DNA from 3 places in the Pseudoalteromonas sp. THAF3 genome. Region 3 is predicted to be linked to each of the others. Evidence: predicted binding sites of a transcription regulator. Region 3 holds the regulator's gene; each other region holds the start of a gene.
What was found. Region 3 encodes LexA, which represses DNA repair genes until DNA is damaged. Its sites were predicted from a motif close to TACTGTATNNNNATACAGTA; they were not measured.

Region 1: the regulator LexA is predicted to act here: its motif matches at 2,832-2,851, upstream of ruvC (crossover junction endodeoxyribonuclease RuvC).
Region 2: the regulator LexA is predicted to act here: its motif matches at 3,176-3,195, upstream of FIU82_RS10570 (YebG family protein).

Annotation. Positions count from the first base shown of each region.
Region 1 covers NZ_CP045418.1:1,950,734-1,956,056, forward strand. The annotation lists gene ruvB (Holliday junction branch migration DNA helicase RuvB) at 628-1,635, opposite strand; gene ruvA (Holliday junction branch migration protein RuvA) at 1,649-2,269, opposite strand; gene ruvC (crossover junction endodeoxyribonuclease RuvC) at 2,272-2,793, opposite strand; gene aspS (aspartate--tRNA ligase) at 2,905-4,683, opposite strand; gene FIU82_RS09010 (DUF72 domain-containing protein) at 4,870-5,323, shown strand, end outside.
Region 2 covers NZ_CP045418.1:2,266,420-2,271,742, reverse strand. The annotation lists gene FIU82_RS10585 (SpoIIE family protein phosphatase) at 1-768, shown strand, start outside; gene FIU82_RS10580 (GAF domain-containing protein) at 904-1,569, shown strand; gene FIU82_RS10575 (amino acid aminotransferase) at 1,598-2,791, shown strand; gene FIU82_RS10570 (YebG family protein) at 2,848-3,159, opposite strand; gene FIU82_RS10565 (ComEA family DNA-binding protein) at 3,376-3,672, shown strand; gene FIU82_RS18745 (DUF6170 family protein) at 3,708-4,010, opposite strand; gene dsbB (disulfide bond formation protein DsbB) at 4,007-4,528, opposite strand; gene FIU82_RS10550 (hypothetical protein) at 4,968-5,270, shown strand; gene FIU82_RS10545 (GNAT family N-acetyltransferase) at 5,294-5,323, shown strand, end outside.
Region 3 covers NZ_CP045418.1:2,983,657-2,988,979, forward strand. The annotation lists gene ctaD (cytochrome c oxidase subunit I) at 1-258, opposite strand, end outside; gene coxB (cytochrome c oxidase subunit II) at 255-1,388, opposite strand; gene lexA (transcriptional repressor LexA) at 1,707-2,324, opposite strand; gene FIU82_RS13990 (HNH endonuclease family protein) at 2,544-3,293, shown strand; gene FIU82_RS13995 (STAS/SEC14 domain-containing protein) at 3,359-3,724, shown strand; gene FIU82_RS14000 (DUF924 family protein) at 3,725-4,255, opposite strand; gene grxB (glutaredoxin 2) at 4,354-4,989, shown strand; gene FIU82_RS14010 (PaaI family thioesterase) at 4,999-5,323, shown strand, end outside.

The DNA.
Region 1 (5,323 bases), 1.0 Mb from region 3:
TTGGGCTTTAAAACCCTAACAAAAGTTCAAATTAATTGCGTTTTATGCACTTTGTTCGCATAAGCTTTCATTTGCTAAAATATCTACACGTTAGAAACTAGTAAATCTAATAGAACAAAAAAAGCACACAAATAATATTTCCCTTTAATATCAATATTGAAAAAACATAAACCCATACTTTACGATGAAAATTACCATCTTAAAAAAATATTCAATATTAGATTTTCTTATCCGAAAAATATAATTTTTCTAGTTTGATTAGGGCCCATTTAGTCCGTAATATTCACCCTGTACTGAGCTAGCGCAACCAATTGAGCTCTTATGCACAGTTCAAGAGGTGGTTTCTGATTCCCCACCTCGGCCATTGATTGATTAACTTTAGCGTTGCTCATTCACTTGGCTTATTTGGATTTACTTCCTTCAACTTGTTGTTTTGCCCGCTTTGTTAGCGGGCTTTTTTTTGCCTGCAATAAGATACCAAGCACAGCTTAATCTGTTGTGAATTACTCTACTTTTAATAAGCTTATGAGGCGAGCAGCTTAGTAACGTCGACCTAGACTTGGGTGTATTGGGAAGAGAATGAGGCAGGTTGGGCCGAGCCAAAACGCTCGGCATGGTGTGCCAAGGTTAGTCTGTTGTTTTACTGAGACCAAAATGCGCATAGGCATGATCTGATACAATCCGTCCTCGCGGCGTACGCTGGATAAAGCCTTGCTGTATTAGATAGGGTTCAATCACATCTTCTATGGTTTCTTTTTCCTCGCCGATGGCTGCTGCGAGATTATCCAGCCCCACCGGCCCGCCCATAAACTTTTCTATAATCGCTAACAAGTATTTACGGTCCATATAATCAAAACCGCTTTTGTCTACATCGACCATATCGAGCGCTTGTGCGGCAATATCAATGCATACACGACCATCACCTTTAACTTCAGCAAAATCTCGCACTCGACGCAGTAGTCGGTTAGCTATGCGGGGAGTCCCTCGCGAGCGCTTGGCGACTTCTAAAGCGCCCTGCTCGTCAACTGCTAAACCTAGATGATCGGCGGAGCGTTTGACAATGGCGGCAAGGTCGGCAACAGAATAAAACTCCAAACGTTGCACAATACCGAAGCGATCGCGCAGCGGAGAGGTTAATGAGCCTGCACGGGTCGTAGCACCAATTAAAGTAAATGGCGGTAAATCAAGTTTAATCGAGCGCGCTGCGGGGCCTTCACCAATCATGATATCGAGTTGATAGTCTTCCATGGCTGGATAGAGTATTTCCTCAACATGCGGACTCATACGATGAATTTCGTCGATAAACAGCACATCATGAGCTTCTAAGTTTGTCAGTAAGGCGGCGAGATCGCCGGCTTTTTCCAACACCGGACCGGAAGTCGTTTTAATACTCACATCGAGTTCATTAGCAACAATATTGGCTAACGTGGTTTTACCTAACCCTGGGGGACCAAATATAAGGAGATGATCTAAGGCCTCGCTACGTGAGCGTGCGGCCTCGATAAAAATATCCATCTGCTGTTTAACATGAGGTTGGCCGTGATAGTCGGCCAATAATTTAGGCCGAATGGCTCTATCGACCACATCCTCATTACCCTGTACCTCTGGCTCAATCAGCCGATCCGCTTCTATCATGATGGTATCTCTGTTATAGCATCGCTTTGAGCGCTTGCTTAATCATTTCTTCGGAGGCCATGCCTGGCTTCGCGACTGCTTTTACCGACTTCACTGCCTGAGTATTTTTATAGCCCAGAGCTTCAAGTGCTGCTACCGCATCGTCTTGGGCATTATTCGCGACCAAAGTATCACCATTGGGCGCATCTATTGGTGCCGCGTCAGTGTGAGGGGTAAATAAGTCAGGACCCCAATCTTTAAGCCTGTCTTTCATTTCTAACACTAACCGCTCTGCGGTTTTTTTGCCAACGCCGGGAAGCTTTACTAAGGTGCTTGCATCGCCATGATGAACGCAATGGATAAATTGCTCTGCCGACATTCCCGATAAAATACCTAGGCCTAGTTTAGGCCCTACCCCATTGGCTTTTAATAATTCTCGAAACAGGGCGCGTTCGTTTTTCGTATTAAACCCAAATAACAGCTGCGCATCCTCTCGCACCACAAAGTGGGTATACAAGGTGACCTGTTCGCCACACTCGGGAAGTGCGTAAAAGCAACTCATGGGGAGGTTGATTTCATAGCCAATGCCCGCTGCTTCCACTAACACTTCAGGGGGCTGCTTCTCAACCAACAATCCTCTAATTCGTCCTATCATTGTTACCTCAAGCGTCCGCGCACGGTTTTACGTGCTTGACCGGACAGTTTTATTAAGTTTTGTTGTGAGTGACCATGGCACATGGCAATAGCCAAGGCGTCGGCGGCATCTGCTTGCGGCGTCGCTGGCAGCTTCAAAATATGCTTCACCATGTGTTGTACCTGTGCCTTTTCCGCAGAGCCTCGCCCAACCACTGCTTGTTTCACTTGCCGCGCGGAGTATTCTGACACGTCAATATCGGCCAAGGTGGCGGCGACAATGGCTGCGCCCCGGGCTTGCCCTAGCTTTAATGCCGAATCAGGATTGTGGGCCATAAACACTTGTTCTATGGCAAACGCGGTAGGGTTAAATTGCTCAATGAGTTGGCTGACGCCTTGGAAAACCATTTTTAGACGCAACGGAAAGGCGTTATCACCTAGCTTAATACAGCCACTGCCCAAGTAATGGAACTTATGCCCTTGCTGCTGCACGACACCATAGCCGGTAAAGCGCGAGCCGGGGTCAATTCCCAAAATTATACTCACCCACTGACCTTCTTATTATTCTCGCTTATGGAAATGGTAACTGTATGTATGACCAGTGTAAAGCTGAAGCATAAAAAAAGCGGCCTGAGCCGCTTCTTTTATCGCTATCGCTTATTCGCTTTGTTCACTCTCAGAGGCAGTCACTCCGATACCCAGCTCTTGCAAAGCGTCGGGATTTGCTACACTCGGGGCATCGGTCATCAAACAAGATGCTTGCGTCGTTTTCGGGAAGGCAATGACATCACGAATATTGTCTGTACCACAAAGCAACATCACTAGACGGTCAAGGCCGAACGCCAAGCCAGCGTGCGGCGGTGTACCATACTTCAACGCATCGAGTAGGAAACCGAATTTATCTTGTTGCTCTTGCTCATTAATCCCCAATACTCGGAACGCCGCTTGTTGCATCGCATTGTTGTGGATACGCACCGAACCACCACCGACTTCGTAACCATTAAGAACCATGTCGTAGGCATCAGAAAGCGTGCCGGCAGGGTTAGCTTCCAGCTCCTCTGGGCTGACATCTTTTGGCGCTGTAAATGGGTGGTGAACCGCGTGTAGATTACCTTCATCGTCTTCTTCAAACATCGGGAAGTCTACGACCCACAATGGTGCCCATTTAGTTAAATCAGTTAGCTCAAGGTCTAAACCAATCTTCAAGCGCAGCGCACCCATGGCTTCATTGACCACATTGCGTGAGTCGGCACCAAATAAAATGATATCGCCTGTTTGCGCATTGGTGCGTTCAAGTAAGGCGGTGATCACCTCTTCGTTCAAGAATTTAGCAATCGGTGATTGCACGCCTTCCACACCTGCGTCGCGGTCATTGACCTTCATCCAGGCTAAACCTTTAGCGCCATAGATGCCGATAAATTTGGTGTACTCATCAATTTGCTTACGTGACAACGACGCTCCGCCTGGCACACTAAGCACAGCTACGCGGCCTTTCTCATCATTGGCAGGACCAGAGAACACTTTAAACTCAACGTCTTTAACCAAATCAGCAACGTCAATAAGCTCCATCGGGTTACGTAGGTCAGGCTTATCTGAACCGAAACGACGCATGGCTTCGCTGTAGGCCATCACCGGGAACTCGCCCAAATCAACATTCAGCAACTCTTGCCACATATCACGGATCAGTTTTTCAGTAACACCGCGAACTTGGTCTGAACTCATAAATGAGGTTTCGATATCGATTTGCGTGAACTCTGGCTGGCGGTCGGCACGTAAATCTTCATCACGGAAACATTTAACGATTTGGTAGTAACGGTCAAAGCCAGACATCATCAACAATTGTTTAAACAACTGTGGCGACTGCGGCAGTGCATAGAAACTACCATGGTGCACACGGCTTGGCACAAGGTAGTCACGTGCTCCTTCAGGGGTCGCTTTCGTCAGTACCGGCGTTTCAATATCGAGGAAGTCATTGCTATCAAGGAAGCGGCGAACAAAACTTGTGGCTTTGGCACGCAACTTAATGCGGTCGCTCATCTCTAAGCGGCGAAGATCCAAGTAACGGTATTTTAGACGGCGCTCTTCGGAGTTTTGCTGGTTAAAATCCAGTGGTAGAGCGTCGCTGCGGTTAATGATCTCAAGGCCAGTACCCAGAATTTCCACTTCACCTGTGCTCATGTCTTTGTTGACTTGGCTGTCAGGGCGAGCGCGGACTACCCCTTTGACTTGTACACAGAATTCTTGACGAAGTTTATTCGCCACATCCATAAGCCCTTCGACTTCCGGGTCGAACACCACCTGCACCAAACCTTCGCGGTCACGCACATCGACGAAGATCAAACCACCTAAATCGCGGCGTTTGTTGATCCACCCACACAGAGTAACTTCTTGGTCGACATGACTTTTATTTAAGTGTCCGCAATATATAGAGCGCATAATATTCCTGTTTTAATTGTAAGCGCGCATTGGTTTAAGCACGCAGTGGCCAAATTAATTGCGTCAATTATATAAAAACGGCAGTCAATGTCACGAAGCAAACTCCGAGTTGCACACTTATTGAACATCCAAAGCCATAAAGCTGTGCTAGCATAGCTGCCAATCACTATGAACCGTGCTCTAACCATGCTTTATCTAGGTTGTCCACAGTGGTCTAATACCGCGTGGAAAGGACAATTATTTGCCCAACACTGCCAACAATCACAGATGCTCGCCCGTTACAGCGAAGTATTTAATGCAGTGGAGGGAAACACCACTTTCTATGCCGACCCCAGCCCCGATGTGGTAAAACGCTGGCTGCACAGCAGTGATGAGCACTTCCGCTTTACCTTTAAATTTCCAAAGCGTTTTAGCCACGACAGTGCCTTGCAAGCTCCAAAGCAAGAACTCACACACTGGCTTGAACTAATGGCGCCCTTATTCAGCAAAGTAGGCAGCTTGATGTTGCAATTGCCAGCAAGCTTTACACCAACGCACCTACCCCGACTGCAACACTTTATTGCCCAACTACCCAAAGACTTGCACTACAGCGTGGAAGTGCGCCACCGCGATTTTTTTACCAAAGGTGACAGCGAGCGCG
Region 2 (5,323 bases), 720 kb from region 3:
TTGGATGATGAGGAGTTTGAGCGTGATGTGCGCCATGTCACGCTCAATGAATATAGCCGTATCGTGGTTTACACCGATGGCATCATTGAGGCCGAAAATGCACAACAGAGCCAATTTGGCTACAGCGGTTTGCTACGTACCTTGGCGTCGCAAGCGATGATCCGTACTGACAACATCATTGCCGCTGTGCACTATTTTACCGGTAATGAAGATCAACAAGACGATTACAGCGTGGTGATTATCGACCCGCAACCTCAGGCACCTCTACAACCCATTAATCACACCATAAGTCCGCTCCCCATTGAGCTTGAGGTGGCGTTAAGTGCCGAGGAGTTGAAAACGGTGGACCCAGTAGCGCAATTGATGGACCTAGTTGGTCACTTGCCTGGGCTGAACACCCACAAATCGACACTGTTTATATTGTTATCAGAGGCTTATAACAACGCTCTAGAGCACGGTATTTTGGGGTTAGACTCTGCTTTAAAGGCCGATGACGACGGCTTCTTACAATACTACAGTGAGCGTGAGCAACGCCTAAGCGAACTCACCGAAGGTGAGATATGCCTGCGAGTTTGTTATCAGCCACAGCAACGAACATTGCTTTTAAGCGTTAAAGACTCGGGAGCTGGTTTTTCCCTCGAGCCAGCTGTAGGTAGCCAACTCCAACACAGCTATGGTCGTGGTATTGAGCTACTTAAAGAGCTGGCGGAAGATGTGGAATACAACCAAGCGGGAAATGAAATACGCATTCGCTACCATATCGACTAACCCTCTCATATTGCCTCCGAACCCTATTTTTGCCCTTAAATGACTAGCTTAGTGTCGAAGTGACGGTTTTGTATTGCACGGCAATAAAAAGGTGTGCTAGCATCCGGCTAAATGTTTAGATGTTTGGATGGCTAAATGCTTTTAAGCTACTTAGAAAATGCACAACTTGGCGCTGAGCCCAAGTTAGTGGCGAATAAACAACAGGCGCTACAGCAATACCTTAACAATGCGAGTGCCGATGTTCGTTGGCAATATCAAATTCCTGAGTTGGGCGAGGGTGGGGCGTGTAGTTTATTTGGTCATTTGCAAGAGCAGCCCTTCGATTTACGCGAACATTTGCCCTCAAGCAGTGAAGCAAAGTTGAGAAAGCTTCAAGCGATTGTCGATTTTGTTGTTCAAGAAAGTGGCGTAGACTGGTTTGGTATTTATCAAAGTCAACATATTGAAGGTCAGCCACAGCTACTTAAGCTCGCTTATTACGGCGCACCTAGTCGTCCTCTTTTTCCTATTAACCCTGACTTTGCAACAACCAGCAATAATGTGCAGGTTGCACTCAGCGGGGTTGCTCGGGTGATAAATGATGTGGAAGACTATGTTGCCAACGGTGGCGAATACTATACATGTGACCCCAAAGTGAAAGCAGAAAGCTGCTTGCCGCTTTATGACGAGACAGGTAAAGTAGTGGGCATTATTGATGCTGAAGCATTTACCGACAAGTTTTTTACCCCTGATCAGGTTGCGTTGCTAATAGCTGCGTGTTTAGAGATTAGCAAGCACTTACCAACCAGCTGTCAGGACTAACCTAACCTGAGATAATAAAGAGAGTTCCATGTTCTCACAATTAAAACCTTTACCGACAGATCCAATTCTTGGGCTTATGGCTGCGTTTAAAGCCGACACCAATGACAAAAAAATTGACTTAGGTGTTGGCGTATACAAAGACGAGCAAGGGCAAACCCCTGTATTGAAGGCCGTTAAAAAGGCTGAAGAGTTTCGTCTCGCCAATGAAACCACTAAGTCATACATTGGGCTGGCCGGTAATTTGGAATATTGTCAGAAAATGGAGCAACTGCTACTTGGCGATGCCCACCCGGCTTTGCTAGCGGATCGTGTGCGTACAGCTCAGGCTCCAGGTGGCACGGGTTCGTTACGGGTGGCGGCAGAGTTCATTAAGCGTTGTAATGAGCAAGCCACGGTGTGGGTGACTACGCCAACATGGGCCAACCATATTAGCCTATTTGAAGCGGCTGGCCTGAATGTGAAAGAGTATCCTTACTATGACTATGATAACAAAGGTTTGTTATTTGATGACATGGTGAACACGCTCAGCCAAGTCCCTGCGGGTGATGTGGTGCTGTTACATGCATGTTGTCACAACCCAAGCGGCATGGACTTAAATTTTGCGCAGTGGCAAAAAGTAGCTGAAATCGCCAAAGTTCAAGGCTTTACAGTACTGGTTGATATCGCCTATCAAGGTTTTGGTACGAGTTTGGATGAGGATGCTGCGGGTTTGCGCCATTTGGCCTCGCAGGTAGATGAGCTAATCATTTGTTCGTCATGTTCGAAAAATTTCGGCTTATACCGTGAGCGTATTGGTGCCTGTTCGGTGATCTCAAAAGATCAAGCCACGGCTGATATTGCTAATTCAGTGATGCTCAGTGTGGTACGCAGTATTTATTCGATGCCGCCGGCACACGGTGCGGATATTGTTAATACTATTCTTAGTAGCGATGAGCTAACTGCGATGTGGCACCAAGAGCTTGATGACATGCGCTCTCGTATCAATGGTTTGCGTTCATTGCTTAAGGATAAGTTAAACGACAAATGCGAAGGCATGGACTTCTCATTTATTGAACGCCAGCACGGTATGTTCTCTTTCCTAGGGATTAACAAAGAACAGATCGAACGCCTACAAAAAGAGTACTCAATCTACATTGTCGGTTCTAGCCGTGTAAATGTGGCAGGGGTAAGCAAAGATAATATCGATTACTTTGCCGATGCCGTTGCAGCGGTTACTAAGTAACGCGACTGATAAAAAAAGCCAGCAATGCTGGCTTTTTTTATGTCTAAGAAATAGCTTTACGCCTCTTTGGCTTTGAGCTCAGTAACATTTTCCTTATCACTTGGCTCTTTGCTGGCTTTTTTTGTGGCCTTTGCTGCAGGCTTAGTACCTTTAAGTACATGCATAAAGTCGTCTTTTTGTTTTGCTATTTCCAACGACAGGCTTTCTACTTGTTGCTCACTTAAGGGAACATCAACGCCGCCTAATAACTCTTCTAAGCTTTCGGCAATATCGAGCATCTTATCATAGGCATCGGCTTCTTTTTTGCTAGTAAAGGTCATGCGCTCGACTCCGTCTCGTTCTACAACGTATTTAGTTACAACAGCCATGGCTTCTCCTCAAGGGTACTGTTTTTTTATACAGTAAGGGTAGTGGTTGGCGATTCGCCCGTCAAGGGTTTTAATCATTCCTTTTAAAGGGTTAAGCATTTTCACCACAAAAAAGCACGACTTTATCGTTAGTTTTATTTGACACATCTCAGTAATTATTCTTTATTTACTTTTGAAGTAACACGGATTTTTACTTTAACTTCTAAGGAGAGAAGCATGAAGCTACTAACCGCACTCTACACCGCCTGTGCGCTTGTACTTACCCCAGCAGTGGTCGCTGCTGAGGCACCTCAACAAGCGAGTGAGCAGGTAACCCCAGCCAAACTTGATATTAACCAAGCATCCGAAGAACAGCTACAATCGCTGCCGGGCATTGGCCCCACTAAAGCAGCCGCCATCATCGAATATCGTCAGGTGCAAGGCAATTTCCGTAGTGTTGATGAGCTAGACGCTGTGCCAGGTATTGGTGCAAGTACGTTGGCGCAAATTCGGGAATTGGTGAAGGTAAGATAGTGGCAAAGTATTGCTGATAAACCAAAGGGCAACGTTTAGTTGCCCTTTTTATGTGCGGCGATGGCTTCATCAAGGTGAAACAGCGCGAATGCATGGCGCACTGGGAGCACAATAATAGGATAGGCGATGCCGGCTAAGAGCAGCCATGGCAACATGTGCCAGCCTTCAAAGCGCACCAGCAGCAGAAATAGAGGGGTGATCAGCAGCAGTTTAATAATATTGAGCATGACTCGGCGCTGCGCTGATAGCCTGTTTAATGAATCCGCTACTATAGCGAGTCGCTCATTGTGACTGAGCGACTTGAGTTTCGGAATTTGACTGGGAAGAAAGTAAATCATGAAGCCTTAGGTTTATAAAAAAAGCTGCTTAAGGTAATGATAATTGCAACGACTGCCATCACCGCAAAGATCACCTGCATCCACCCAGGCATTGATAACCCCATAAATTGCCAATCAATGTTGCCACAATCACCGGTAGCAGCAAAAAAGCTCGGCAGCCACTCGTGTAAAGGCATAAAGCTTGGGAAGTTAGGTTCAAACTCGCATACGAAGGCAAACGGATCTGTGGTGGTTTGCATCATGATATGTTCTTTGGCGAGCAAGAAACCCCATATACTGGCAACCAGCCAACTCGCCAGCGCCACTAGGCGTAAATACATATTTTGTGGATTAATACAGCCTAGTAAGGCCGCAAATAGTACACCTAAGACTGCTGTACGCTGATAAATGCACATAATGCATGGCGCTAAGTCCATGGCATATTGGAAATACAAAGCAGTTGCTTCGAATACGGTGGCAATCACCGCTAACAGTACCCAAGGCGCACGTTGGTGCGATAGCTTACCTAACCAGCTCATAGTTAACTCACATCGTTGTTGATGGGCTGATTATGCCACGCCTTCGGCGCTATGCAAGCGTATTAGCGGCCTTAAAGGTGAGCTCAGTGGCGTGCCTAAGCACTTAATTTAGCGCCATTTGTGTACAAGCTAGCGTTGTTAAGTGAACAAAAAAGCTAATGAATCATTTAAAGCGGTAGGCTGGCTTCCGTTTTTGCTTATGAATCAGTGAAAATGAACAAAAAAATTATTTATTGAATTGATCGAAGAGCTATACACAGTGCGGAGCTAATGCCGATATTGAACGAATCAAAGTCTCGGCTTTCGACTAAATAAGTCCTTAATCTCTGGAAAGTACTTATAGGAGAGCATAGTATTCTCAGCATCAATTAGTGTTATATTCGATTTGCAAGTGAATGTAATAAGGAGGTTGTATGCGGGGAATTATATCTAGGTGAGCATGAATAGAATCGTAACGTTAGTTGGGTCACTTCGAAAAGCTTATCCGGAAATAGAATCTTGTAAATTCGAACTAATTTTTTCTTTCCCTACTGAAGAAGCGGCCAAAGAGTACTTCAGAAAAACCTATCACTGGGAACATTATGATGGGATGATTAAATATCAACTTAACGGTGAATGTTTCTCGGGCTTTAAGACTGAAATAGAATTAAATGCCAACTATATTAAATACTTAACGGGCTGTTATGTAGATTTGGCATCAGAAACCCAAGGTAGCCTTCACCGTTGGAAGCTATGGATTTAAGCCTTAATAAGAACGAGCACCAAATGGAAATCAAAGTAAGGAAAACTAAAACA
Region 3 (5,323 bases):
AGGCATCACGGCGCCGAAGACCATAATCAAACCATGTACTGTGGTCATTTGGTTGAAAAAATGAGGGTCAACCAGCTGAAGTCCTGGTTGGAATAACTCGGCTCGGATCACCATTGCCATGGCGCCACCGGTTAAAAACATCAACAACGAAAATAATAAGTACAAGGTGCCGATGTCTTTGTGGTTAGTAGTAAAAAGCCAGCGTTTTATTCCGGTTGCAGGCCCGTGATGTTCATGTGTTGCAGCTGCTGTACTCATTGTTCCTCCCCATCAATATAGGCCTGAATCACGCTTGGTTGAACGATGTCACCGGTTTCATTACCAAAGGCATTGCGTTGGTAAGTAACCACCGCAGCCAACTCTTTAAGCGTAAGTTGACCGACAAATGCCTGCATCGCAGTCCCTGGCTTACCGTGCACCACAATATCGATATGGTCGTTAATATCGCCGGTGGCTATTGGACTGCCTTTTATGGCGGGGAAGACTCCAGGTAAACCAAGCCCCGTAGGCTGATGACAAGCTGCGCAGCGCGTGATGTACACTTGCTCGCCCGATGCCATTAGCTCATCTTCAGAGAGGATTTGTTCTAGCAGCTCAGCATCGGCCTGCGCCTGAGCTTGCTTCGCTTGTTTCTGCTCTGCCAGCCAAGCGTCAAACTCTTCAGGGGGTTTTGCTTCTACGACCACCGGCATAAAACCGTGGTCTTTACCGCATAACTCGGCGCACTGGCCGCGATACGTACCCGGTTCGTTTACGCGTGTCCAAGCTTCGTTGATAAACCCAGGGTTAGCGTCTTTCTTTACTGCAAAATCGGGCACCCACCAAGAGTGAATGACGTCATCTGAGGTCATTAAAAAACGTACTTTTTGATTAGTGGGAATAACCAAGGGTTTATCTACTTCGAGGAGGTAATTGTCGCCCTTATTTTGCGCATTTTTGATTTGCTCTTGAGGCGTTGACAGCAGTGAGTAAAAGCCCACATCGTGGCCCATATACTCGTAGTGCCATTTCCATTGTGAACCAGTCACCTTAATAGTGATATCGGCCTTTGTTGTATCCTCCATAGCAATCAGGGTTTTGGTGGCCGGTACAGCCATGGCTATGAGAATAACAAATGGAATCGCTGTCCAAAGTATTTCTACTTTGGTGCTTTCATGAAAGGTAGCGGGGGTGACCCCTTTTGACTTGCGGTGTTTGAGCAGCGCCCAAAACATCACCGCGAAAACAACCACACCAATCACACAGCATATAATAAATATGGTCATGTGTAGTTGGTAAACATTTTCGCTAATGTCAGTTACCCCTTGGCGCAAGTTGTACTTGCTATTCGCGGACACCAATTGAGGGAATAACAGACATAGCAACATGAGGGAGCTCAGCTTCTTCATGTGTACCATCTCCTTATTGTTGCGCAATGCAAGGAAGAGGCGGTTACAGCTTAATACCCAATCTTCGTTATTATTATGCTTTTACCAGTCGACAACTTTGACCCTAAATAAACTGTTGAAAAACCGACCAGCAAAGCCTGTAATATAACCAATTAGTCAAAGATTGAGCTAATAGCAAGTTAATACACTATTTTTGTTTACGTTTTATTAATAAATTAACAGGGAGATTCAAGCTGTTAGAAAGCACTGTGGCTAAGGAGGAAACATGGGGAAAGCCCCTAATAACAGACCTATTAGAGGCAAAATAAGTAAATTTAATTACATCCAGTCGGCGTTTCGGATCACACCTACAGCTAAGCCTTCAATATTAAAGGATTCGTTCTCTAAATCGACTTCGATGGGTGTGAATTCTTCATTCTCTGCATGCAGCAGAACCTTACGCCCTGCTTTTTCTAAGCGCTTCACGGTGACATCTTCATCAACCCGCGCGACCACCACTTGGCCGTTTTCAGCCACCTGAGTGCGATGTACCGCTAATAAGTCACCATCCATAATGCCGATATCTTTCATACTCATGCCATTTACGCGCAGCAAATAATCTGCAGCAGGCTTGAACAACAATGGGTCTATCTGGCAGTGACTCTCTATATGCTGTTGGGCAAGAATGGGCTCGCCCGCAGCAACACGGCCAATTAAAGGCAGGCCCAATTGTTCGGGTTCTTCTTCCTCGACCAATTGAATACCTCGACTCGCGCCAGGCTTCATTTTGATTACGCCTTTCTTAGCCAACGCCTTAAGATGTTCTTCTGCGGCGTTAGCACTGCGAAACCCCAGTGTTTGTGCAATTTCTGCACGCGTCGGCGGCATGCCGGTATCTTTAATAAAGACTTTAATCAGCTCAAGAATTTGCGATTGGCGTTTAGTTAATGGGCGCATACAACTGGGTTTCCATACAGTACATTTAACTGTGAGTATATACAGTTAAATGAAAATCGCAAATAAAATCAGGGAATTTGCTGACCATTGCAACCTTAATTAATGCAACTTCGCTTTTATTCATATGCAACCTCACCTCATACTCATAAAGTGATAGGTGACGAATGCGCGACAATGCTTTAAAGTAGCGCTATTTTAGTCATGTTATTAAGCAGTTAGATGACTCGCCAAGGTGTATTTTCAGCGTTCCTTTTACTTATTTCGGCACTGACGATAGGTGCGTGCAAAGCCGATACGGTCAAGATGTCGCGCAGCGGCCTTTGTCACCCTGAAGACTCGGCTCATTATCAACGCACTCAATCTTTCACTCCCTATGCGAACTTAGAAAGCTGTCTAGCAGACGGTGGACGTTTACCAAAGAACTACACTAAACAAACATCAGAAAATAGTTATCATCGGGGTAACTGGCCACATTGGCTAGACACCGATCACGACTGCCAAGATGCCCGTGCTGAAGTGCTGATTGCCCAATCACACAGTGATGTAAGCTACACCACTCAAGCGCGCTGCACCGTCACCAGCGGCCAGTGGCATGACCCTTATTCGGGGCAGTTACTACGCAATGACGATGACTTAGATATAGACCATATTGTGCCGCTTAAATTTGCCTATGAACACGGTGCTGCCACCTGGAGTCGTTCGCAAAAGGCACAATTTGCCAACGATATGGAGAATTTGCTTGCTGTTGATGATGGCCTAAATCGTAGCAAAGGCGCAAAAGGCCCTTGGCAATGGTTGCCGCCGCATCAAGATTACCGCTGTCAGTACATTCAGCGCTTTAATTACATCATGAGCAAGTATGACCTTCGCTACTCGCAAAACGAAAAAGACCAAGTTCAGAGTTTGCTGCAAAGCTGCGTAGGTGAAACTTTAAACCTCAGCGCACTACCTACAACCTTGCACCAATAACCAACCGCTTGTAAGTAAATATTCTATATTGATAGAGCATCCAATGAACTCGTTGGCGAGGATATATGCTCAATATCACTATACACGAAACACACAATACCGCCCTACTCGAACCACAAGGCCAGCTGACAGCAGAAGACTTTGCAGCAGCCGTGCGTATTATCGACCCTTATATTGAACAGCATACAAAGCTACATGCTCTCATTATTGCTACTGAACACTTTCCGGGTTGGGACTCATTTGCCGCATTACTCTCTCATCTGCAATTTGTGCGCGACCATCATCAAAAGGTGAATAAAGTAGCCATTGCCACCAATTCGTTGCTTGGTAACTTTGCCCAGCACCTTGGCGCACACTTTATTCATGCAGAAGTTAAATCCTTTCGTTATGAACAACGTGAACAAGCGAAGCGCTGGGCACAAAGCCCTTAACTAAAAGCGGCTACCAGGCTGATTCAAAAACGCCTGTTCAGTGTCGCTCGATTGCCGACCGAGAATATCATTACGATGTGGATAACGCCCAAAACGGTCAATGATTTCTTTGTGAGCCAGTTCATATTTATAGTTACTTAAGGGCCGAAAAAGCTGCTCGGCCACCACATGAATCGCCTGGCTCTCACTGTGCATATAGGGCATGTATAAGAAACTACGCTCGGTATCATCAAGCTCTAAAGCAAACTTTTTCTCCACCGCATTCTGCGCCAAACATAAAGCCAGTGCATCGGTTGCAAACGCTTGGGCCGTATCGCGGAACATATTACGAGGAAACTGATCCAGCACTATAATTTCACATAACGCGCCTCGAGCAGATTTTCGCCAAGAATAAAGCTCGCCTTGGCGCGCTGCCTCGTAAGTAGGTAAAAATTGCTTTTTTACTGTGGCGTCAAAATCGGCGCTTTTTTTAAACCAATCCTGTGGACTGCTGTGAGTAAACCAAAATTCGTAAACGGATTCATATTGCATGATGATCTAATGGCGAAAGTTTGCTTTCGTCCGGCAACTATTGTTTAGTTACAGCTAAGGCCAAAAGGTAGTAATTCGCAAGCTCTGAGGTATTTTTTATGAAGCTATTTATATTTGAACATTGCCCCTATTGTATAAAGTCATTACTGGTTGCACGCGCCTTGGGGCTAGAGGTGGACGTGCGCTTCCTACTCAACGATGACGAGGCCACGCCCAACCAGTTAGTGGGTAAAAAAATAGTGCCTATTTTGGTCAAAGATGATGATACCGCGATGGCCGAAAGCTTAGATATTGCCGAGTATTTCTGTACTCTTGCCAACAAGGAGCTGTCACTGGGAGAGCACTTTAATCAAGCCCAACAGTGGGTTGAAAAGCATCTTGAAACCTTTTTACGGCTGACCTTTGTGCGTTGGCCGCAACTGGCCCTGCCGGAATACGCTATTGATACAGCTATCAGCTATTTTCGCGAGAAGAAAGAGCAGCGCTTGGGCGAATCTTTCGATAGCGTGTTAGCCAATAGCGACGCTGACATCGCCACAATGGAACACGCATTGAGTGAGTTAACATGGCTGCAAACCCCAGAACATATTACTTGGGCCGATGTGGCGTTATTTCCTTTTCTGCGCAACCTCACTGTAGTCAAAGACTTAACCTTTCCAGAGCATGTACTCAACTATGTCGATACATTAGCCACTGAACACCGAATTAAAACCTTTACCCGCGTTGCAGTTTAAGGAGTACAGATGAGTATTTGGGCCCAAGAGATTGATTTAGCCTTATGTAAAAAGCTTGATTTAGGTGTAGGTGAAAAAGGCACCTTAATGACTAAACTCGGCATTGAGATCACAGAGATAGGCGACGATTACCTGGTCGCCTGCCTCCCTGTGAGCAACGAATTATATAACCCCATGGGCATTGTTCATGGCGGCGTTTACGTGGCATTAGCCGAAACCGTGGCCAGCTACGCCGCCAATTTTGTGGTCGATACCCGCAAATACTACTGCGTCGGCCAAGAGATCAACGCCAACCACCTTAAAGCCTCACGCACCGGCACACTCAAAGCCGTGG